Regions from separate parts of the Bradyrhizobium sp. ORS 111 genome, predicted to be linked through region 1. Evidence: riboswitches for the same ligand, from Rfam matches in the RefSeq annotation. Region 1 holds a riboswitch; each other region holds the start of a gene.
What was found. A riboswitch is a leader RNA that binds a small molecule or an ion and turns the genes downstream of it on or off. The one in region 1 is predicted to bind cobalamin.
Positions count from the first base shown of each region.

Region 1 (6,021 bases):
GCGGACCCATCTTGCGCTGCAGGCGCTGCTCGGCAGCGCCTCACGCGACGGCACGCGACGCGACGTCATCAGGGAATGCGGCCGCATCGCCGCGGGCAAGGACCCCTATCAGGGCAGCACCGAGGAGCTGACGCCGATGCGACTCGATTGGCCCGGCGCCGTGCCGCTGGCGATGACGGCTGCGCTGCTGCTGGTCTCGCCGCAGTTCGCATCGTCGCTGGCGCGCGGCGGCTTCGGCGCGCATCTGCTCGACGCGGCGAGCATCCGAATGATCGAGAGTGAGGGGTTTTGCTAAGTCGTCGTCCCGGGCAAGCGAAGCGCGACCCGGGACCCATAACCACCGATGCCTATTGATCTAGCCAGATGGGGGCCACAGCCTTTATCAACGATTGACAGTGGTGGTTATGGGTCCCGGCCCTCGCCAGGACGACGTCTGGATCGACGTGGACCGTCCTACAACGGCTCGTCATCATTGCCGTAGCGGTCGAGCTTCGGCGTGGCGATGTCGCCATCCTCGTAATATTCGTCATCCTGCTGCGATGGGGACGGCGGAGGCTTTTTGGGCGGCTCGCTGGCCTTGGTGGGTGCCTTGCCCTTCTTTCCCGCTTTGCCCATGCATGTCCTCCGCAATCGATGGTCACCGGAAATTCTACCCCAGTTGGCAGGCGCTTGAAATGCGAGGAGAGGACGCAACCGGACGGAGGGCCCCGCCGCGCCGGAGCAGGTCAGAACGTCGCTCCGGCCCGCACCATGTAGGTCCGGCCCGGCAGCGGATAGGCCGAGAAGCGGTCCGCGGTGAACGAGCTCGCGATGGCGTAGTCGTAGTAAAGCGCGTTGAATAGGTTGTTCACGGCGACCGACCAGAAGAAGCGGTCGTATTGTCCGCTGAGCTTGATATCGGCCGTCGCATTGCCGGGAATGCGGCTCTGGCTGTTGGCCTGGTCGTTGTCCATGATGCGCGAGCTCCAGGCGCGGAGCGTAGCGTCGAACACGAGGTAGTTCTGCCAGATGTTCCAGGTGACGCCGACATTGCCGGTATAGCGGGAGACCAGTGGCACATCGTTGCCGGCCCAGATGCCTTCGCGGAAGACGGCGCGGGTGTAGGCCATGCCGCCGCGCAGCGTCACGGTGTCGCTGACGCGCAGCGAGGCATTGGTCTCGCTGCCGTAGCGGCGGGTCGGATCGAGATTGACGTTGTAGAATAGCACTGGGTTGAAGTGAATCTCGTTGTCGAGATCCATCAGGTAGACGCTTGTCTGCACCTGGAAGCGGTTGGTCCTGATCCGGACGCCGCCCTCGACGTCTTGCGAGGTCTGGGTCTTGAGCTGGAAGCTCTGCGGGATTGGCGCGAACGTCAGCGGATCGAATGATGGGCCCGAGGCGACGCGTTCATCGACATCGGGCGTGCGGAACGCGCGCGCAGCACGGCCAAATACCGAGAAGACGTCGGTGAAGCGATGTTCGACGCCGGCATGCAACGCATATTGCGTTTCGTTGCTGTTGAGCGGGGAAGCCTGGATGTCAGAGCCGGGGAATGTGCCCGGCGCCGTGGGATCGTAGCGGTCGGTTGCGTTCACGGCGGTCTTCTGGATGCGCGCCCCATAGGAGAAATCAGTCGTCGGCAGCAGGCCGATGGTGTGCTGCCAGTAGCCGGCAAGTGTCTGCTGTGAGATGTCGTAGGTGTGGATCGGCGCATACCCCTGGAACTGGCTGCGCGCTTCCCGGAATGTCGAATCATAGTAGTCGATCCCGGTCAGGATCGTGGACGGCAGCCCGAGCATCGCGCTCTTGATGTTGAGGCGTGGCGTGATCGACCACGTTTGCAGCGCAGCGTCATTGTAGGTCGAGGCAAAGCTTGGGGTCGGCACCGTGCCGAAGAAGCCGCTCTGCGTGTCCCGCTGCCGCCAGCCGCCGTCGATGATCAGGTCAACGCCGTTCATCAGGGTCTTGGTGAAGCCGGTGGTGACGCTCGCGGTCTGTTGAGTGGCATAATCGTATGGGGTAGCCGCGCCCCTGCGATCGGTCAGCAGCTCATTGACACCGATCGACGGGTCCACGATCCGGCCACCGGGAAGGCCGAGCTTCTGGTCGCTCCCGGTGACGGTCAGGAACGCGGTGAGGTCCGGCGTGGTGTAGCTGATGTTGCCGACACCGTTGCGCTGGTCGAGCGCATTGTTGACGCGATAGCCGTCGGACTTGATGCCGTTGCCGTAGAACGACGTCGACCACGGCCCCGAATTCACCGCGGCGGAGACCGCGGCCATGCGTTGGTTGAACGAGCCGAAGCCGGTTTCAGACTTCACGGAAACCGGCGGTCCGCCGACGCCGGTCTTGGTGACGATATTGACGACGCCGCCGACTGCGTTGTCGCCATAGAGCACGGCGCCGCTGTTGCCGCGCGTGATCTCGATGCGCTCGATCGAATCGATCGGGATGGTGGTGAGGTCGAAGCCGGCCTTGTCGATGTCGTTGAGGCGGCGGCCGTTGAGCAGGAACAGCGTATTGTTGGAGGCGAATGCGCCGAAGCCGCGCAGGTCGACCGAGGTCTTGGCGCCGTTCACGCCGCCATAGAGAGATTCCAACTGCACGCCCGGCACCTGCGCGAGGATTTCGGGCAGCGTCTGCACCGGCGAATGCGCGATGTCATCGGCCGTGATCACCGTCGACGATGCGCCGACGATGCCCGCGAACTGATGCCCGCCGCCGGCGGTCCCGCCGGTCGCGGTTCCGACCGATGGGGCATTCGATCCGGTCCCGGACCCGGTGCTGTTGCTCTGCGTGTTGCCCGGGGCCGGGCGGCGCGGTGCGTGGGACTCGTCGACACTGCCCGGCTTGGCGCGGGTGACGTTCTGGTCACCGGGCTTGGTGACCTCGATGGGCGGAAGCACCTCCGCAGCAGGCGACTGCTGAGCCTGCGCGGCCGAAGCACAGAGCGATGGCGCCGATATTGCGGACGCGAGCAGCAGCGCGCGGCGCAGTCGGATTGAAGCAAGGGACAACATGGGCGAGACTTCGGTAACGTCAGTGGCACGTCACCGCGAACCCAGTCTCACCCCTTGCGCGACGGCACTTCGGGTGAAGCCAATGTCTGTACTCCCCGACCGACATCGTCGCGTGTGACCACGGCTGACGGCAGGTCTCCTGGCTCGCGGGTCGTTACCCTTCGTCGCCTTCCCAGGACCGAGAGTCCCAGTGGCCTGTGACGAAGGATTCACCGCCTACAGTTGCGGGGGCAGCCGCGGCGTTGGGGCAGTTTCCCCGTACCGCATTCCCTTTTCATCTCATGAAAGAACCGTCATGGTCACTAGGGTTCGGTCGGCGACCAAAGTCAATCCCGGCGGAACCAGGGCAGCGGCCGGACGGGTATGGTTTTCACCGAGTGTCGCTTGTCTGCCACGGCGATCGCTGTAAGAGCATGATCCGATGAGTGTGCAGGATTTCGCCTTGGCGGCCGAGGTCGCAGCGCGGCGCCGCCTGGGTGCGACCATAGCGCTCACGGCGCTCGTGGTCTTGCTCGTGCTGATCTCGCTCGGCATCGGGCCGGTGCGGCTGTCACCGCTCAGGGTGATCGCGGCGCTGTTCGGCGGCGGCACCGACGTGGCGCAGGTGATCGTGCGCGAGATTCGCCTGCCGCGAACCATCCTGGCGTTTGCGATCGGCGGCATTTTGGGATTGTCGGGTGCGGCGCTGCAGGGGCTGTTGCGCAATCCGCTGGCCTCGCCGTCGTTGTTCGGCGCGCCGCAGGCCGCCGCGTTCGGTGCGGTGCTGGTGATCGCGCTCGGGCTGGCCGATGTACGCTCGTTCGCGCTGCCGGTCGCGGCGATCATCGCGGCGTTCGGCTCCGTGTTCGCCCTGCTTGCGATCGCCGGGCGCAATGCGGGGCTGTTGATCCTGATCCTGTCGGGGCTTGCGATCTCCAGTTTCGCAGGCGCTGCAACGGCGCTGGTGATGAATCTCTCCAGCAACCCCTTCGTGGCGCTGGAGATCGCGTTCTGGCTGCTCGGCTCGCTCGAGGACCGCAGCTTCCAGCATGTGACGATTGCGCTGCCCTTCATTATCGCCGGCACCGTCATCCTGCTCAGCCAGGCAAGCAGCTTCCGCGCGCTGACACTCGGCGAGGAGGCCGCACAGAGCCTCGGGGTCGATGTCGGGCGGTTGCGGCTGTTCGTCATCTCGGGCGTTGCGCTCGGTGTCGGCGGGGCGGTCGCCGTGACAGGCACGATCGGCTTCATCGGCCTGGTCGCGCCGCATCTGATGCGGCCGGTAATCGGCCACGATCCGGCGCGGCTGCTGGTGCCGAGCGCGCTCACCGGCTCGGCGCTGCTGCTGGCGGCCGATGTCGCGGTGCGCGTCATCCCCTCGACCTCCGACATCAAGGTCGGCGTGCTGACCTCGATCACCGGCGTGCCATTCTTTCTCTATCTGATCATGCGCGAACGCCGCGCGCTCGGCGGAGGCGTGGCGTGACGATGCTGTCCACAACCAACCTCGACGCGTCGCTGGGCAGTCGGAATGTGCTGCACGACATCTCGCTGCAGCTTGCATCAGGGCATCTGGTTGCGCTGGTTGGTCCGAACGGCGCAGGCAAGACCACGCTGCTGCGTGCGCTGGCCGGGCTGATCCCCTCCCGCGGTGACATCAGGATCGGCGGCGATGTGCTGTCGTCGCTGTCGTTGCGCGAACGCGCCAAACGCTTTGCCTATCTGCCGCAGGGGCACATGGTGCACTGGCCGCTGCCGGCCCGCGACATCGTCGCGCTCGGCCGCTATCCGCACGGCGCGACCGATCCCGCCAGGCTGTCGCCCGACGATATGGCGGCAGTGCTGCGGGCGATGCAGGCGGTCGACGTCACCGCGTTCAGCGACCGCCGCGTCACCGAGCTCTCCGGCGGCGAGCGCAGCCGCGTTGCGCTGGCCCGCGTGCTCGCGGTGGAGGCGCCGGTCATCCTGGCTGACGAGCCGACCGCGTCGCTCGATCCGCGCCATCAGATCGATGTGATGCAGCGGCTGCGCGGCGTTGCCGACACGGGCGTGCTGGTCGTCGTGGTAACGCATGATCTCGGCCTGGCCGCGCGCTTTGCCGACCAGGTGCTGGTGCTCTCCGAAGGACGATTGGCGTCGCAGGGCGCGCCTGTCGAAGCATTGTCGGAAGCGGTGATGGCGGAGGTGTTCCGGATCAGCGCCTATCGCGCCGAGTATCAGCGCGAGGCGGTGATCGTACCCTGGGCCGACGTGTGATGTGCGGGTCCGTCTATAGGCAGCGCCGAAGTATCCGCGAGCTCGCTGCACCTCTCCCGCTTGCGGGTGGGGGCTTTCTCCACGATATGATTTGCAGCGATACCCCCACCCCAACCCTCCCCCGCAAGCGCAGGGGCAATCGCATATGAGATTCGAGTCGCAACGGCATCGGCAGTCGGCTCCCTCTCCCGCTTGCGGGGGAGGGTTGGGGTGGGGGTTCTCTCCGCGAGTCGTCTCGTGGAAAGAGCCCCCACCCGCCGCGCGCTGCGCGCGCGTCGGCCTCCCCCGCAAGCGGGAGAGGCGAAGGGAGCCCGCGGACAACCTCCGCAGACGCCATATGCGATTGCCCTGCCCGCGAGCGGGAGAGGGGGCGCAGTTTTCTCGCGGCGGCTATCTCACTTCCAGATATCTCATCGCGATACTCTCGATGCTGTCGTGGGCAATCTCGCCCAGCACCTCCCTCGCCGCCGGGCCGCGCGTCGTCTCGATGAATGTCTGTAGCGACCAGCTCGTGCTGTCGCTGGCCGATCCGGATCAGATCCTCGGTCTCAGCCCGTTTGCGCGCGATGGGTGGCAATCCTGGGCGGCCGAGGCGGCGCGGCGCTATCCCGTGCTGTCTGGCGGGGCCGAGGATGTGCTGGTGCTGAAGCCGGATGTTGTTGTCGCCAGCCGGTTCGACAAGCGCGAGACGCGCGAGCTGCTGAAGGCCAATGGCCTTCGTCTCGTCGAATTCACCGTGCCGCGCACGCTCGACGAGGTGAAGGCGCAAATCCGACAGATGGGC
Region 1 covers NZ_CP120701.1:689,640-695,660, forward strand. Annotated here, with positions in the region: gene P6U30_RS03135 (hypothetical protein) at 1-295, shown strand, start outside; gene P6U30_RS03140 (hypothetical protein) at 454-615, opposite strand; gene P6U30_RS03145 (TonB-dependent receptor) at 726-3,002, opposite strand; cobalamin riboswitch at 3,114-3,312, opposite strand; gene P6U30_RS03150 (FecCD family ABC transporter permease) at 3,424-4,467, shown strand; gene P6U30_RS03155 (ABC transporter ATP-binding protein) at 4,470-5,237, shown strand; gene P6U30_RS03160 (ABC transporter substrate-binding protein) at 5,665-6,021, shown strand, end outside.

Region 2 (6,021 bases), 2.6 Mb from region 1:
TCAGGAGCGCGAGCCGACGTGAGGGGCAGCTCGCCTAATAGGCCGATGATCGCTAGCCGGGTAGGCGAAAATCCAACCGCGGTGGCGATTCAAGACCGTGCATCGCAAGCATTTCCAGCGCGAGAACCGATAGTGCGCAGCCGATCTCCTCAACGCATGCGGATGCATCCTTTTCGATAGACTCCCGCTCAATCGCCTAGAGGCTTGTTCACATGTCGTAATCGCCGCTGACGGCTCCTCGAAGACACGAAGTTCGGTAGGATCGAGCCCAGCAGATTGACGAAAGGGAGCAACTCCATGAACCAGTACGTTGGTTTGGAATCTCTATGGAAGACACCGGCATTTGCGTTTTGAACCGGAGCGGCGCTGCCACATTCGAAGGTTGCGTGTCCACCCAATCCGGAGGCTATCGCTCAACTCTTGCGGCGTCATGCCGGCAGTCCGCGCCTGGCGCGCGCCGGGTCCCTTCGACCCCGCACGCGCATCTTGGATGGCTTCGCAAGCGTGTCGCGTCCGAGGACGGGAGCTAGCCGTTCGCGCTCAATTTGTGGTCATTACAATGGCTGCCATTCGACATTCAAGAAGCCCTCAACGCCACCACTTAAATGCCGAAGAATCTCGTGTCTGCTTTTGGAGCCACTTCATCTTCTCGTGCTCTGCAATAAAGAGGTTGCCCTCTGTTTCACGAAGCGAGCCTGAAAAAGCGCGCGATGGGGTTTATGCCTCGGCCAATCTCTGCGATAAGGCATCGAGTACTTGAAGGCAACAGCCGTCGAGTGGCTTGCAAAACGAAATGGGAGACATTGGGTTGCGAACAGATTTTTCGCGTATCAATCGGTCTAAAGCTATCTTCGATGATATTTATGCTTTGGATGATCCAAGGGCATATTTCTCTGTCCTGGGAGACTTGGATTATATGATCCCGGACGTGGCTGAGCCGGTTGTGCGCCAAATTCTGGCAGCGAAAGCTTCGGCAACCGGCCTTAAGCCGGTCGTGCTTGATGTTGGCTGTTCATACGGCATCAACGCAGCGGTGCATCGGTTTCCACTGACCTTCGGGGGCTTGCGTCACCGCTACGCCCGGCGCGAGATGAGGGCGATCAGTTCTGAGACACTGGTGCATCTCGATCGAAATTTTTATGCAGCTTGGCCTGATGTCGGTTTGGCGCGGTTTATCGGCCTCGATATGTCGGCACCGGCGATCAGCTATGCAACGGATGTTGGTCTCCTGGAGCAGGGCATTGTCGCTGACCTTGAAAAGGAGGCGCTATCGACGGACAGCGCGCGCATTATCCGCTCCACGGATGTTATCATGTCGACGGGTTGCATCGGCTACGTTACCGAGAAAACGTTCAGCAAAATTCTCGATGCGACAGATCAGCGTCTTTGGATCATCTCCTTCGTCCTACGAATGTTCCCATTTGATTCCTTGGCCACGACGTTCGCGAGGCGTGGCCTTGTGACAGAACGTCTTGCGGGCGCGACGTTTATCCAGCGTCGCTTTCGCGATGCTGACGAGTTTGAAAGTTGTTTGGCCAGCTTGGCGGCTCTTGGCGTCGATGCTACCGGTCTTGAATCAGAAGGGCTGTTTCACGCCGATCTGATCTTGTCCCGCCCTGAGGCGGATGCGCGCGCCATGCCTCTGGAAGACATTGTCACCGTCGCCAGCGGCAGGGGTCGGCCGATCGGGCCCCGTTATGTTCATGTTGAGGGCAGCAAGGGCTTGCAGGTCGCGCTGGAGCCGTGACAGGTTCGCTTTCCGAAGATAGCCGTGGGTGTGATCCAGGGATCTGTGCACCTAAGTGGATCACGCCCTCGCTCCCTGCATGGTTACGTTCGGTCCGGTCGGCAGGCTAGAGAGAAGCCGTGCTCATGACAGCTTTGCCGATTTCGAATCCATCTGTTTCCGTGCCATATGTCGAGATCGAGGCTGGGCATCGTCAACTTAATCGACGCGGAGCCGAAGAAGGGGATTCTCAGAGGTTCGAGATTCGGCGATAGCGCTTGTCGTGGAGATCTCGCGCCAAGTCGCAAAGGCTCGCTCGCGCGAAGCACGACGGAAGTCGGCAGCGACGGCTCCGGGATAGGGGATGTTGAAAAGCTTCGCGACCTGATCGTGAACTGACAGAAACCGTTGAGCTTGGCGGGACGATTTGAAACGCTTCATGATCCGCTCGCGTCGCCACGTCGGCCTGATGAGAATTCTCGGCCCGATTGTTGGGAGCTTTGTGCTGACGATGTTCGACGTGAAAGCCCAGCTTCCCCCTCGCAGCGCCGTACGAACGGAGCTTGTCCGTGATCATCACGCGCGGCGGCGTGCCGGCGGATTTCAAGAGCTTCTTCATGAACTGCTGCGCGGCGCGCGAGTCTCTTCAGCGCTGGAAAGGCGTCGAGACGAAGCCATTCTGGTCGACAGCGCGCCAGAGCCAATGTTGTTCGCCCGCGAGCGAGATAACGATTTCGTCCAGATGCCATTTGCCGCCGCGAGCGGGAGCGCGCTGGCGAATCCGATCGGAGAACGCTTTGCCGAATTTCCTTCCCCACTGGCCCACGGTTTCATAGGTCACGCCAATGCCACACGCCGCCAGCATTTCCTCGACCATGCGCAAGCTAATACGACCAAACGGCATAGCCTGATCGCTTCCGATGGGAAGCAATGGCGGCGATAAAGAGGGGTCCCGGACGGTTGGCATGCCGGTTGTTTACCGCCTCGGCCGCTCCAATTCGTTAACTTGACGGTGCCCTTTTGCCTTCTGAATCTTGATCTCCCTCAGCACAAGGCTTGACGAACCTCGGCGAGTCGCGCCTATATGTAGACCTGTCACGGTCTTTCATTCCTATATCTCGTAGGATGGAAGCTAAGAGGGAACCCGGTGCGCCGGCAATGGCTATTCCGAGGCTGCCCCCGCAACTGTAAGCGACGAGCGGTTGTCATCATGGTCACTGGCGACAGCGCCGGGAAGGCCGACAGCCGCAGCGACCCGCGAGCCAGGAGACCTGCCGCGACAGAACGAACGTCCTCGGGCGGGGTGCCCCGGTAGGTCGCTTGCAGCCGGGGACATTTGCCCGGTCTCCTTGCAAGTCGTCCGCGGCCCCCAGCGCCAAACATCGCGGGGTTGCCGATGTCGCCGTCTTACGATTTCGATCAGCAGGGTCATCTCCTTGCACTGTCCAGTGTGCGGCCGCCGCGAGCGCAGGCAAAGCCTGCCGCGCTTCAGCTGTCTGTTCCGCCTCCATCGCTGGCTCCGCTGCCTCGGCCCCTTGCGGCGTCTCCAAAGCCGTCTGACCTCGCCCTTGATCGGTCGCGCGACAATCTCCTGACATCGTTCGGCAAGCTGACCCTGACCGACCGTTATCTGCTCCCCGGCGAAGGCATCCAAGACATGTTTGCGCGGGTATCGTGCGCGTTTGCGGACGATGTTGCCCATGCTCAGCGTCTTTATGATGCAATGTCCCGGCTGTGGTTCATGCCGGCGACGCCAGTGCTCTCGAATGGCGGCAGCACGCGTGGCCTGCCTATTTCGTGCTTCCTTAATTCGGTGTCGGACTCGCTCGAAGGCATCGTCGGCACCTGGAACGAGAATGTCTGGCTTGCCTCCAACGGTGGCGGCATCGGCACCTACTGGGGCAATGTTCGCTCGATCGGCGAGAAGGTGAAGGGCGGCGTCACCTCAGGCATCATCCCCTTCATCCACGTCATGGACGGCCTGACGCTGGCGATCAGCCAGGGCTCGTTGCGGCGCGGCTCGGCGGCGGTCTATCTCGATATCCACCATCCCGAGATCGAGGAGTTCCTCGAGATCCGCAAGGCGTCCGGCGACTTCAACCGCAAGAGCCTTAACCTCCATCACGGCATCAACGTCACCGACGAGTTCATGCGTGCCGTAGGCGCCGGCACCGCGTTCGCTCTGCGGAGCCCGAAGACTAACGAGGTCATCCGCGAGATCGACGCCCGCCAGCTGTGGCAACGCATCCTTGAGAACCGGCTGCAGACCGGCGAGCCTTATCTCTTGTTCATCGACACCGTGAACCGCGCGCTCCCCAAGCACCAGCGCGAGCTCGGCCTCAAGGTCTCGACCTCCAACCTATGCAGCGAGATTACGCTGCCGACCGGTATCGATCATCGCGACGAGGAGCGCACCGCGGTGTGCTGCCTGTCGTCGCTCAACCTCGAGACCTGGGACCAGTGGAATGAGGAGCCCGGCTTCATCGAGGACGTCATGCGCTTCCTCGATAACGTGCTCACCCGCTTCATCACGGTGGCACCGGGCGGCATGAAGCGTGCCCGCTACGCCGCCCTGCGCGAGCGCTCAGTCGGCCTCGGCGTCATGGGCTTCCACTCGTTTCTCCAGGCCAAGGGCATTCCGATGGAGAGTGTCTTGGCCAAGTCGTTCAATCTGAACATGTTCCGAAAAATCCGTCGCGATGCCGACGCGGCGTCCGTGGCGCTCGCTCGTGAGCGTGGCCCGTGCCCGGATGCCATGGAACGCGGCGTGATGGCGCGCTTCAGCCACAAGATCGCGATCGCGCCGACCGCCTCGATCAGCATCATCTGCGGCGGCACCAGCGCCTGCATCGAGCCGATCCCGGCCAACATCTACACCCACAAGACGTTGTCGGGCGCCATCTCGGTGCGTAATCCGCATCTCGCCAAGGTGCTGACCGCCAAGGGCGCCGATACCTCGGCGACCTGGCAGTCGATCATCGCGCACGAGGGTTCGGTCGCCCATCTCGACATCCTGTCGGAGCACGAGAAAGCGATCTTTCGCACCGCCTTCGAGATCGATCAGCGCTGGATCGTCGAGCTTGCCGCCGACCGTGCCGCGTTCATCTGCCAGAGCCAGTCGATCAACCTCTATCTGCCGGCCGACGTCGATAAGTGGGACCTCCACATGCTGCACTGGACGGCATGGGAGCGCGGGGTGAAGAGCCTCTATTACTGCCGCTCAAAATCGATCTCGCGCGCGGCGTTCGCCGGCAAGATCGCCGACGGCGACAAGGTTGCACCGCCGCAGCGCACCGACTATGAGGAGTGCCTCGCATGTCAGTGATCGATCTCTCGTCCGTCGATCCGCGCACGCTGATCGGCAAGGGGCGGGTCGGCCTGCTTGACTCGACCGGCAGCTATGACGTCGATCGCTACGCCTGGGCTTACGAGTTCTGGAAGCGCCAGCAGCAGACCCACTGGATGGGCGAGGAGGTGCCGCTCGGCGCCGACCTCAAGGACTGGGCGTCGGACCGCGTCACGGCCAACGAGCGCGCGCTGCTCACCCAGATCTTCCGTTTCTTCACTCAGTCGGACATCGAGGTCGGCGACAACTATCTCAAGCGCTACATCCCGATCTTCCAGCCACTCACCGTCCAGATGATGATGGCCGCCTTCACCAACATGGAGACGGTCCACATCGACGCCTATGCGCTTCTGCTCAAGACGCTCGGCATGCCAAAGACCGAGTTCGAGGCGTTCCGCGGCTATGCGGAGATGCGCGCCAAGGCGGAATACATGCACGAGTTCGGCGTCGACACCGTGGCTGATGTCGCCCGCACCCTGGCGATGTTCGGCGCCTTCACCGAAGGCATGGCGTTGTTCGCGAGCTTCGCCATGCTGCTCAACTTCCCGCGTCATAACAAGATGAATGGCATGGGACAAATCGTAAGCTGGTCAGTGCGCGACGAGAGTCTCCACTGCGAGGGCATCATCAAGCTATTTCACGAATGGCACAGTGAAACCGGCGCGGTGACGCGCTCCGTCCGCGATGACATCGTCGACGTCGCAAAGACCATGGTGAAGCTGGAGGAGAACTTCGTCGATCTCGCCTTCGGCCTCGGCAAGATCGAGGGCATGCTGCCTGAGCAGATCCACGCCTACGTCCGCTATGTGGCTGACTGGCGACTTAGCCAGCTCCGGATTGCCCCGGTCTTCGGCTTCTTTGAGGCCAAGGAGGGCGGATTCACCCAGCTCAAGGCGCATCCGCTGCCGTGGCTCGTCGAGATTCTCAATGGCGTCGAGCACGCCAATTT
Region 2 covers NZ_CP120701.1:6,159,475-6,165,495, reverse strand. Annotated here, with positions in the region: gene P6U30_RS28370 (CopG family transcriptional regulator) at 1-22, shown strand, start outside; gene P6U30_RS28365 (class I SAM-dependent methyltransferase) at 809-1,747, shown strand; partial or broken gene P6U30_RS28360 (IS6 family transposase) at 1,954-2,693, opposite strand; cobalamin riboswitch at 2,808-3,020, shown strand; gene P6U30_RS28355 (ribonucleoside-diphosphate reductase subunit alpha) at 3,123-5,051, shown strand; gene P6U30_RS28350 (ribonucleotide-diphosphate reductase subunit beta) at 5,042-6,021, shown strand, end outside.
Region 2: another riboswitch for cobalamin. It lies ahead of P6U30_RS28355 (ribonucleoside-diphosphate reductase subunit alpha); the one in region 1 lies ahead of P6U30_RS03145 (TonB-dependent receptor).

Region 3 (6,021 bases), 1.2 Mb from region 1:
TGGTGTGTAGACATCCGGTGTCGCGCCGGCGCCAACGCCATATCGTCCGGGACGTGGCCCGAACACGCGCGAGACGCGCTGCGTATACGGATTCTCGTCGCCTTCCTCGCTGCGGTCCGACAACGCCCCGGCGGCGGCCTCGAACAGTTGGGCAAGGCCTGAGAAGACGTCGCGGAACAGCCCCGACACGCGCAACGTGACGTCGATGCGCGGGCGGCCCAGTTCTGCCGGTGCGATGATGTCGTAGCCCGTCACCCGGCCCGAGCCGTGATCCCAGCGCGGCGCGATACCTGCGAGATGCAGCGCCATCGCAAAATCCTCGCCGGCGGTACGCATGGTCGACGATCCCCAGAGGTCGACGACGAGCCCTTTCGGCCAGTCGCCGTGGTCCTGCAGGTGACGGCGCAGCAGCTCCTCGGCAAGCCTGACGCCTTGTGCATGCGCCGACGGCGTCGGCACCGCGCGTGGGTCCACGGCAAACAGATTGCGTCCGGTCGGCAGCACGTCGCGGCGCCCACGATAGGGCGAGCCCGAAGGTCCCGGCGCAACGCGGCGGCCGGAGAGCGCATCGCGCAGCGCACGCTTCTCTGCCTCGCCACACGCGCCCTGGCCGAACACATGCAGGCCGTCGCCGAACTGGCTTTCCTTGAGATCGCAGACGAAGCGATCGATCTGCGGAATGGCCTCAGCCGCCGAAACGGATGCGGCGAGACCCAGATCGTCCTCCAGCCCGGCGAGGCGCGCTTCCTCGCGGATATCAGCAATCAGGCGCTGGCGCCGTGCGGGATCGAGGCCGTCGGCGGTCGAATATTCATCGAGCAGCCGTTCGAGCCGGCGCATGCCCTCCGGCAATGTGGCGTTCGTGAGCGGCGGCGGCAGGTGGCCGATCGTGACGGCGCCGATCCTCCGCTTAGCTTGTGCGGCCTCGCCGGGATCGTTGACGATGAACGGATAGATCACCGGCAGGTCTCCGATCAACGCCTCCGGCCAACAGCAGGGCGACAGCGCGACCGATTTGCCCGGCAGCCATTCGAGCGTGCCATGCGCACCCATGTGCACGATGGCGTCGATGCCTTGCTGCCTGAGCCAGAGATAGAACGCGACATAGGCGTGGCGAGGCGTGCGCGCGAGATCGTGATAGTCGGCGTCGCGCTGGTTGATGTTGCCGCGCTCCGGCTGAACGGCAATGACGGACTTGCCGCATTGTATTGCGGCGAAGTGAAATTCGCCGTTGCGGCAATCTGGATCATCCTCCGGCGCGCCCCAGGCGCTCGCGAGGTCATCCTGAAGCTGCCGCGGAAGCCAGGACAGCACAGCGCGATAGTCGTCGACGCTCCACGTCAATTTCTGCCGCAGCAGAACGGCGCCGAGCGGCCCTACGGTCGCAATGCCGAAGCCCGCGGCTGCGAGATCGGACAGCAGCACGTCGACCGAAGCGAGGGCATCGAGCCCGACCGCATGCGCGATCTGATGGGGACGGCCGGGATAGTTCGAGAGCACGACAGCGAGCCGCTTCTCGTGCGCCGGCTTGGTCGCGAGCCGGTGCCAGGCGGCGACGCGCGCGGCCACAGCGGTGACACGCTCGTCGTCCGGCCGGTGCGCAAGACGCGCAAACTGGAGATCGGGATCGCGCTCGCCGGGCGACTTGAAGCTCACGACGCCCGCAAACGGACGACCGTCGACCTCCGGCAACACCACGTGCATCGCCAGATCGCCGGGAGAAAGACCGCGAAGCGACTTGGCCCAATCATCGCGCCGCGCTGTCGACAGCGCGACCTGGAACACCGGGCAGGACGCGGACTCAAACGGCGTCGTGCCGTCGTCGCCGATTGCGGAAAAGGCGGTCGCATTGACGATGGCGGCGGGAGGACAATGCGCGAACTGGGTGCGCATCCACTCGGCGACGCCCGCTGCCTTCAGCGAGGTGACGAACACGCCGTAAGCATCAAAGCCCTTCTGCCGCAACGCCGTGATCAGCGCGTCGACCGGTGCCGTGTCGCCGGCTGCGAGATAGGAACGATAGAAGGTCACCAGCGCCCGTGGCCGGTGATCTGGTGACGGCGCCGCCGTGGCGGCACCGAGCCCGGGATCGTAGAAGCCGAACTCCGGAAGGTCGATCTCGCCGACGACCGGTCCGGCATACAGTCCCGACGCCAGCGCGAGCTGGGCGATCACGGCCTGCGCCGCGACCGGGCCGCCTTTGTCGCAGAGCACCTTGAGCCTGCGCAGGGTTGAGACCGGCAGGGTGGAGAATTCATCGAGCCGCAGGTCATCGCGACCGTCCGCCGGCAGCACCGCAAGCGCGATGTTGCGCTCCTTCGCCAGGCGATGCAGCGCGGCCAGCCCATATGGCCAGTAGGGTTCGCCGCCGATCAGGCGCACAAAGATGCCGCGCGCTTGCGACAAGGTCCGCTCGATATAGGTGTCGACCGACAGCGGATGGCGCAGGTCGGCCAGATTCGCGAGCCGCAGCGACGGCAGCGATCGACGGCCGCGCCGCCAGCCGGAAGCAAACGCGGCAAGATCGCTGTCGGAGAACGAGAGCACCACGAGCTCGGCTGGAGCCTGGCCGAGATCCCTTGGTGTCGCGGTCTCCTCGAGACCGCGGCTCTCGCGGAAGACGATGTGCATCAGACACCAAGTCGCGCCTTGATGGCGGCCTCATCGATTTCGCCGTGTTCGCCGATCACGACCAGCTTCGACTGCCTCGGCCGCGCGCCCCAGGGCATGTCGAACTGATGTCGCACCCGCTCGCCGACAGATTGCACCAGTAGCCGCATCGGCTTGCCCTGGATCGCGATATAGCCCTTGGCGCGCAGCACATTCTGCTCGCGCGCCAGTCCCTTGACCGATGCAACTAGAGCATCGACATCGGAGACTTCCGGGAGATCGATCACCACGGAGTTGAAGTCATTGTGTTCGTGCTCGTCCTCGCCGTCGTGGTGAGACGGACGCGCCGCGAGGTCATCTTCGGCGGCGGCCGCGAGACCCAGGATCACGCGCGCGTCGACCGCGCCGTCGACGACCGGCAACATCGGCACCTGCCGCGGCATTTCGGCCGCGATCGCCAACTTCGCGGCCTCGAGGCCGTCAGCGCCGGCGAGGTCCGCCTTGGTCAGCAGCACGATGTCGGCGCAGGCGATCTGATCCTCGAACACCTCGGACAGCGGCGTCTCGTGGTCGAGATTGTCGTCAGCGGCGCGCTGTGCGTCGACCGCGGCCGGGTCGGGGGCAAAGCGGCCGGCCGCAACAGCCTCCGCGTCGGCCAGTGCGATCACGCCGTCGACCGTAATCCGCGAACGGATCTCCGGCCAATCGAACGCCTTCAGCAGCGGCTTAGGCAGCGCGAGCCCCGATGTCTCGATCACGATATGATCGGGTTTCACGCGGCGCGCCAGCAATTGCTCCATCGCCGGGATGAAATCGTCGGCGACTGTGCAGCAGATGCAGCCATTAGCGAGCTCGACGATGTTCTCGCTTGGACAATTGGCGTCGGCGCAGGACTTCAGGATGTCCCCGTCGACTCCTTCGCCGCCGAACTCATTCACCAGCACCGCAAGCTTCTTGCCGTTGGCATTCCTGATCAGATGCTGGATCAGCGTCGTCTTGCCCGATCCGAGAAAGCCGGTGACGACGGTGACGGGCACCTTGGTGAGCGTGGTCATTCTGCGGCCTCTGGCACAACGGCGATGGGTGGAATGCGGGCGAGTGATTGCTTGCGAAAGATTTCCGGCCGGCTGCGCCACGGCACGATGCCGTCGGGTGCCGCCGCATAGGCGGACGCACCGGCGACCACATCCGTCGCATTGGCTTCGGACAGGCGGCCATAGACATACGACCACCGTCCCGGCGCGCTGAGCGCGACCGAGCAGCCCTGGCTGCACGCCGACAGGCATTCGACCGGAATCAGATTGACGCCGTCAGGCACACCGGCATCGCGGATCGCGGCATGCAGGCGCGCACCAGGCGTGGTCTCGCCTTCCGCGAGCGTCTGGCCGGCGCGGCAGGTGATGCAGACATGAAGTGTAACGCTCATCGCCCTTCCTGATTGACAGCGGGAGGCGATGAGGCAGACGAACCGTTCGATGGAAAGGTTCGTTCCCCGTCGCGGAACACCCCGTCCGCTGGTCTCAACGTCTGCGCTGGCAGGTCTCCCGGCTTGCGGAGCAGGGGGTTATCCCTTCGATCCCCGCCTTCCCGATTCCTTTTGGAATCAGTGGCTTTGGGCATCTCTCCGGTCACGGTCGCGGGGGCGGCTGCGCTTCGGGCCGACTTGAGCCCTATCGCATTCCCTCTTCGCCTGTCGTAGGACAGGCACCAACGCAGGGCTCACCATTCGTCCAAGCCCGGAACTTGTCAAGCCGAAGGAACGTCAGATGATGTCCGAACGAGATGCCGCCGAGGACGAAGCCGGTGGCTCCGAGGCTGCGCTGGAAGCTCGCCATGCCGCCAAGATGGCTAAAAAGAAAGACGCTCGCGATCGAATCATGGCGACCAAGAGCGGTGAGAAAGGACTGATCATCGTCCATACCGGCGCGGGCAAGGGAAAATCGTCCTCCGCCTTCGGCATGATCGTCCGCTGCGTGGCGCACGGGTTTCCCTGCGCGGTGGTGCAGTTCATCAAGGGCGCTTGGGATACCGGTGAACGCCGCCTGCTGACCGGACACTTCGGCGACCTCTGTCAATTCCACGCGATGGGCGAAGGCTTCACCTGGGAAACGCAGGATCGCGCCCGCGACATCGCCGCCGCCCAAGCCGGCTGGGAAAAAGCCAAGCAACTGATCTCCGATCCAAGCTTGCGCATGGTCGTGCTCGACGAGATCAACATCGCGCTGCGTTATGACTATCTGGCGATCGCCGACGTCGTCGATTTTCTCAAGACCTCGAAGCCGCCGATGACGCATGTCGTGCTCACCGGGCGCAATGCCAAGGAGGAACTGATCGAGATCGCCGATCTCGTGACCGAGATGACGCTGGTGAAGCATCCGTTCCGGTCCGGCATCAAGGCGCAGCCGGGCGTCGAGTTCTGACGGCGTAGCTGGACCACGCGATGGCGCGCGCATTGATGATCCAGGGAGCGGGCTCGGACGTCGGCAAATCGCTGATCGTCGCGGGCCTTGCGCGCGCGGCGAAGCGGCGTGGCCTCCGTGTATTGCCGTTCAAGCCGCAGAACATGTCGAACAACGCGGCCGTCACCGCTGACGGCGGCGAGATCGGACGCGCGCAGGCGCTGCAGGCGCTCGCCGCCGGCGTCGAGCCGCATACCGACATGAACCCGGTGCTGCTGAAGCCGGAGAGCGATGTCGGCGCGCAGATCATCGTGCAGGGCAAGCGCGTCGCAACCGCCCGTGCCTGGGAATATGCCGCCATAAAGCCCTCGCTGATGGGTGCGGTGCTGGAGAGTTTCGAGCGGCTGAAGCATCGTGCCGATCTCGTGCTGGTCGAAGGGGCCGGCAGCCCCGCCGAAGTCAATCTGCGCAAGGCCGACATCGCCAACATGGGCTTCGCGCGCAAGGCCGACGTCCCGGTGGTGGTGATCGGCGATATCGATCGCGGCGGCGTCATCGCGCAACTCGTCGGCATCAAGACGGTGATCGATCCCGAGGATGCCGCGATGATCCGCGGCTTCATCATCAACAAATTTCGCGGCGATCCGACCCTGTTCGACGACGGCTACCGGCTGATCGAAGCCCGTACGTCGTGGCGCGGCTTTGGCGTGCTGCCTTACTTCATCCGCGCCGGCGAGCTTCCGGCCGAGGACGCGCTCGGACTTGGCGAGGCGCGCAAGCCCGGCCAGCGCAAGATCGCGTTTCTGGCGCTGTCGCGCATCGCCAATTTCGATGATCTCGATCCGCTCAAGCTCGAGCCGGGCGTCGACCTCGTGATGGTGCGTCCCGGCGAAGCCATTCCGGGCGACGCCAGGCTCGTGATCGTACCGGGCTCGAAATCAACCCGCGGGGACCTTGCCTTTCTGCGCGCGCAGGGCTGGGATATCGATCTTCTGGCGCATCATCGCCGCGG
Region 3 covers NZ_CP120701.1:7,491,641-7,497,661, reverse strand. Annotated here, with positions in the region: gene cobN (cobaltochelatase subunit CobN) at 1-2,631, opposite strand, end outside; gene cobW (cobalamin biosynthesis protein CobW) at 2,631-3,665, opposite strand; gene P6U30_RS34635 (DUF1636 family protein) at 3,662-4,036, opposite strand; cobalamin riboswitch at 4,127-4,337, opposite strand; gene cobO (cob(I)yrinic acid a,c-diamide adenosyltransferase) at 4,380-5,030, shown strand; gene P6U30_RS34625 (cobyric acid synthase) at 5,051-6,021, shown strand, end outside.
Region 3: another riboswitch for cobalamin. It lies ahead of P6U30_RS34635 (DUF1636 family protein); the one in region 1 lies ahead of P6U30_RS03145 (TonB-dependent receptor).

Region 4 (6,021 bases), 1.2 Mb from region 1:
CGCGGCTCCAGGGCCGCCCTGCCGGATGCTCGCGCGTGTCTTCGTGGAAGTCGACATTGCTACCGGTCCTGCTGATATCCTTGGTGGGTCGTGTTCTGCCGGGTGTTGCCCTGGTGGGCCTGCTGATCGGGTTTCTCGATATGCTTTTTTCCGGTTTGAGCTTGATGCGGATTTCCCGATTTCGGATCACCAGGCCCCTTGTGGCTTTGATTGTCATGGGGAACTGGAGGAGGCTTCGTCATCATTTGCTCCCTGGTTTTAGCTGCTCCCTGGTTTCCTGCCTGGCTTCGCGTCACGCAGCCGACGGGACACCTTGCGCTGGCCATAGCGCGCGAACCTCCTCGGGGAGCGAATGCCGGACTTTTTCGGCCTGGTTGGGATCGATGTGGTGGTTCAATACACGGAACACCGCACGCGCCGCCTCGGCCGAATCGACCGGCTTATCCGAGTTCATTTGCGCCGATATGAGTGCAAGGAATTCCTGCTGCGAGCGCCACGTTCGCGGCGTCTCGCTTGGCCGCCATTGTTCGAAGTAGGTCCCGCGTACCAAGAGCGGCAGTTGCGCCCCAAGGTGAACAGCGAGATTGAGCGGAACGCGATCACGCACCGTTCGCAACACTGCACCCAAGACGTGCCACGCTAGCTGCTTGTCGCGGGGTAGCGTCGCCATGATTTCATCCAACCATACATTCGTAAGGTGGATCGTTCTGTCGAATACATCGAGACCTGTTGCGCTCATGGGACTCATCCATCGTTGGTCCAACATGGGGGCAATACGACGTCCGCAGATAGGTTCCGAAGTGTTGATTTTGAGAGAGCATTGACAAGATGGAAAAGCAAATCGCAACCAATCAACGCGCCGCTTCTTCGTGATCGCGGCGCCGTTGTGGTTGTTCCGTTGAAGCATCCGTTCGAACAATCACGCCAGCCGCGGAACGCTTGAAGAGAACGCTGGAAGAGATTTGGTCGCTCGACCTGACGCACTTCGACGCGATGATCGGCGTGAAGGGAAACCCAACGCCGCGCGGGACGTTGACTGGCAATCGATGCAGGCTTGAGGAGGACGCCTATGCAGGTGAAGCAAATCATGCAGCAGAAGGTAGCAATTGCTGACCCGAACATGACGATCCGCGACGTTGCCCGCAAAATGCGCGCCGGAAATATTGGTTGCTTGCCCGTCGGCGAGAACGACCGATTGATCGGCATGGTTACGGATCGCGACATCGCCGTGCGGGCGGTCGCGGATGGCCGCGCGCCGGGAAACACGTCGGTTCGTGACGTGATGTCAGAGGGCGTCGGGTACTGCTTTGAAGATGACGATGCAGAAGCGGCGGCGCAGATCATGGCCAAGCATCAAGTCCGGCGATTGCCGGTACTCAATCACGACAAGCGGCTGGTCGGGGTGATCGCGCTTGCCGATCTCGGCCGGTCTGAGGCGCGCTCGGCGCAAGGCGCCCTGCAGGGTGTCTCCGAGCCGACCGACAAGGAACGTCGTCACATCTAGGATTAGCGGCTGCAAAGCCGTGAGCGACGGCAATCCCATTGACCACTGGAGAAGGAGACGGTCATGACGTTCAGCTTGACAAGTCCTGCGTTCGCTGACGGCGGTCAGATTCCGGCAAAATATACTGCGGATGGCGAAAACGTCTCTCCGCCGCTGGAGTGGTCCGACGCGCCGGCGGAAACCAAGAGCTTTGTGCTGATTGTCGAGGATCCCGATGCGCCGTCCGGCACCTTCCGCCATTGGGGATTGTACAACATTATGGGCGAAAGAGCGATGTTGCCCGAGAGGGTTGGCCGCGGCGCGAAAACGGAGAAACTGGGCAAGGGCGTCAACGATTTCGGCGAACCGCGTTACTGCGGCCCCGCGCCGCCCAAGGGACATGGAACACATCACTACCATTTCAAGCTTGCGGCGCTAGACGTTGACGCGTTGTCACGAGCCCCCAAAATGTCCGTCGAGGACATCTGGAAAGCCGCCGAAAAACACAGGCTCGCTGAAGCTGATCTGGTCGGAACGTACAGCCGCTGATGAACCCATCTAGCCGCCTACCCTGCAACGCATCCACCAGCTCAGCATTGCCAGCAGGCCTGGTGCGCTGGAGTGGGGTTATGAAAGCAAAACGTGAGCAGAGCTTTGAAGAGGCTGCGGACTTGGTCCTGCATGCAGAGGTGGCGAACGGCTATCTGAGGGAGCTATGCGTGGCCTGTGCAAATGGCGACAAGCCCGCGGCGCGCAGATTCCTGCGCGAAGCGATTAGCGAGCTCGATATTGCGCGGGCGCTCTTACGGACCGGGATCGAATGACCCCGCGGACCATCTTCGTTCGTCGGATGGCCGCGAAACCCCGCGAGGCCACATGCCTTCCATCCGGCCCCCTTGCCTACGCGGGCCGGTGGATCGGTGCGCTCCTCACGATCAGAACTTCACGTTGATGGACAGTTCCGCCGTACGCGGCATGCCCAGCAGCCACTGCCCCGTACCGTTCGAAGTCACCGCGTAGACCTTGTCGAGCAGGTTGTAGACGCGGAACGCGACCGTGGTGCGGTCATCCGGCTTCCACCTGACACCGCCGTTGACCACGTTGTAGCCTGGCCTCGCCTGGGTGTTGGCAAGATCGGAATACATCTGGCCGACGATCTGCACCCCGCCATAAACCGACCAGTTGGGCGCGAAGTCCCAGGTCAGCCAGATGTTGGAGACCTGCTGCGGAACGTTGACCGGCACATTGCCGTCATAGCTGACGATCTTGCCGCCGACGACCTGGCTGTTGTTGTCATACCGGGCGCGCAGCACGGCGAGATTGGCGTCGATGCGCCAGCCGTCATTCAGCGCGAGCCCGATCGATCCCTCGACTCCGCGGGATGATTGCTGGCCGATCTGAAGCGCCAGGCCGCCGGTGGGATTGCTGGGATCAGGAATGGTCAGCCCGGTCTTGATGATCTCATAGGCCGCCAGAGTCCACTCGCCGCGGCCGCCCCAGAACGACTGCTTGACCCCGATCTCGGTCTGCTTGCCCGTGGCGAGCTGGAAGGTCTTTTGCGTGGTCGAAAGTGAAATCAGATTGGTGACCGGATCGACGCCAACGGCATATTGGCCGTAGAAGGCGAGGTTCTTGACCGGCTCATAGACGAGGCCGGCGCGCCAGCTGGTGCCCGACAGCGTGACGTCGAAGCTGTTCGACGGCACGCGATAGTCGGTACGATCGACCTCGGGGCGGTCATACCTGACACCGGTGACGAACGACAGTTGGTCGGTCAGCGAAAGCCGGTCCTCGGCAAACAGCGCGTATTGGTTGACGATTGCATTGAAGCCCGGTGCGGTTGGAGACGTCGTCGCGAAGAATGACCCGGGATCGAAGACGTAAGGATTGACCGACGATGCGCCGGCGTAGGGCGAATTGTTGGTGTGGGTGAAGTCGATGTGGTTGACGTCGAATCCCGTAACGAACTGGTTCGCAAAGCCGAAGATATGACCGCTGAACGTCGTATCCATCCGGTTGCCGAGCTGCTTCTGGTCGTGGAAGATCTCGATATAGCTGGAGCGATCGATTAGCTGGGTCGCCGGATTCCAGGTGTAGTTCTCGATGTCGCGCCAATGCCGCTCGCTGGTCAGATAATAGAGCGTATTGTTGACCTTGATGCCGTCGGCGACATCCCATTCGGTCTTGAATTGGGTCCAGTTGTCCCGATAGCGAATGGTGCTGTCCGATGCGTTGTAGTTCCTGAAGCGTAGCGCATCGAGGATTCCGCCGTTGATGACAGGCGTGCCGAAATAGCGCGACGGGCTACGGTCGCCGTAGTCCTCGGAAAGCGTGAAGGCGAGATTGTCGGACGCCTGCACCCGCACTGCCGCGGAGACCGCCACATTCGATGTCTTGTCGCGATCGACCCAGCCATCCGACATGTTACCGGTGGCATTCACGCGATACGATACATTGGGATTGATCGGCCCGGCGCTGTCGAGCGCGAGCCGTCGCGTCATGTTGCTATCAAGCGAGACCTCGGCGTCGTTGTAAGGCGTTGCGAGCGGCTTTTTCGGGATCACGTTGATGACGCCGCCGATCGCGCCTTCGCCGTACAAGACCGAGGCCGGGCCGCGCAGCACCTCGATGCGCTGCGTCGACCAGGTGTCGTATGGGAAGGTCAGGGTTCCAGAGCCGACATAGAAGCGCGTGCCGTCATACAGCGTCATCACCGAGTTGCTGCCGGCGAAGCCACGGGTACTGAACGACAGGCCGCCATTGCCGGGAGCCGGCGTTGCGATGAAGCCGGCCCCGTCCTGGGTGACGGCGTCGATCACATTGTGCTGACCGCGTTCGGCGATGGTCTCCGACGAGATGACCTCGACGCTGGCCGGCGTTTGCAGCGGTGTCAGGTTGAGGCGGCTGCCAGTTGCTTCCGGCTTGGTAGCATTGAGCGTCGGTGACGCCGATGCGGACGACACAGCGGACTGCGACGTGTCATGGGCTGCCGGATTTGTCGTGAGCCTCGATCGCGACCGAACAGCGGCCGTGTTGTTGCGCGAGGGACGCTTCGGCTTCGCGGCCTCGGGAGGCGAGATCTGGATCGGATCCAGCCTGGTTGACGGAGCGGTCTGCGCCCAGCTTTCGGCCGGCAGCAGCGATGACAACGAGCAAACGAGGCCAAGGCGCCATCCGAGCGCAATGGGGGAAGATGAAGACATAAAGGGACTCGCGGTTAACGTGGCACGTCACCGCGAACGCGGGCACCGCATGCCCAAACGGCAATGCGCCGACCCCACCAGGACGCCCCGCCCGATGTGCTCGCGTGTGACCACGACTGACGGCAGGTCTCCTGGCTCACGGGTTATCGCCTGTCGACGCCTTCCCGGGCAGCTCGGCCCAGTGGCATAGTGACGAAAGGCTCGCCGTTTACAGTTGCGGGGACAGCTACGGCCTTGGGCCGACGCCCGCACCGCATTCCCTTTTGATCTCCCGAAGGAGAACCGTCGCCATCAAGATAGGTTTATTCGGAAACGACTGTCAACGATTCGGCCGCGCGCACTGCAAACCAGACAAACCAGAGTACTCCCGTAGTGGCGTGGGGCTTCGCGACGAACAGTCAAAGTGCGGCACGCGAACCATCAGCGTCGCACGGTGAACTCGTCCGAACTTCGTCGCGATTCCCATTTGGCCTGCTCGAGCTCCGGCCGGTCACACTCGGCCTCGGGGTAGCCGATGCAGAGATAGCCGATAAACTTCCAACTCTCGGGTACGTCGAGAATACCGTGAACGCGGATCGGATCGAGGATCGACACCCAGCCGAGCCCAATGCCCTCCGCACGTGCGGCAAGCCACATCGAGCAGATCGCGGCGACGACGGAATATTCGGTGGTTTCGGGCATCGTCGCGCGCCCCAGGCCCGCACCGATGCTGCTCGTTTTGTCCGCGAAAACGGCCAGATGGCCCGGCGCCTCCTCGAGCCCCGAAAGCTTGAGGGTGGCATACTTCGCCGCGCGCTCACCGGAATAGGACTGCAGGGCATCGGCATTGCAGAGCTTGAAATCCTCGATCACCGCGCTGCGCCTCGCCCTGTCCTCGACGATGACGAACCGCCACGGCTGGCTGAGGCCAACCGACGGAGACAGGCAGGCGGTCTCGATCAGCCGCTCCAGCGCGCCGTCCGGCAGCGGATCTCTTCGAAAGCGCCGCACGTCACGGCGCCACACGAACAATTCGTGCAGTTGCCGGCGAAACGTATCGTCGAATGAGACCATCAGGCTCGTCATCCGATCTTTATTTAAGCTTCAGCGGCAGGCCTGCCACCACGAACTCCACCTCTTCTGCGACGCCGGCAATGGTCTGGTTCATGAGGCCGGCGCCGTCACGGAAAGTGCGCGCTAGCGCATTGTCGGGCACGATGCCGAGACCCACCTCGTTGGTCACCATGATCACCGGGCTGTGCTGCCGAGGCAGCGCCTCGGCAAGACGTGCAACGTCCTGCGACCAGTCGCGCCCGGCATGAAGCAGGTTCGACAGCCACAGCGTAAGGCAGTCGA
Region 4 covers NZ_CP120701.1:7,482,851-7,488,871, forward strand. Annotated here, with positions in the region: gene P6U30_RS34570 (hypothetical protein) at 1-57, opposite strand, end outside; gene P6U30_RS34575 (hypothetical protein) at 60-242, opposite strand; gene P6U30_RS34580 (DUF2267 domain-containing protein) at 293-739, opposite strand; gene P6U30_RS34585 (CBS domain-containing protein) at 1,070-1,504, shown strand; gene P6U30_RS34590 (YbhB/YbcL family Raf kinase inhibitor-like protein) at 1,568-2,032, shown strand; gene P6U30_RS34595 (hypothetical protein) at 2,113-2,307, shown strand; gene P6U30_RS34600 (TonB-dependent receptor) at 2,419-4,686, opposite strand; cobalamin riboswitch at 4,790-4,988, opposite strand; gene bluB (5,6-dimethylbenzimidazole synthase) at 5,107-5,739, opposite strand; gene cobU (bifunctional adenosylcobinamide kinase/adenosylcobinamide-phosphate guanylyltransferase) at 5,759-6,021, opposite strand, start outside.
Region 4: another riboswitch for cobalamin. It lies ahead of P6U30_RS34600 (TonB-dependent receptor); the one in region 1 lies ahead of P6U30_RS03145 (TonB-dependent receptor).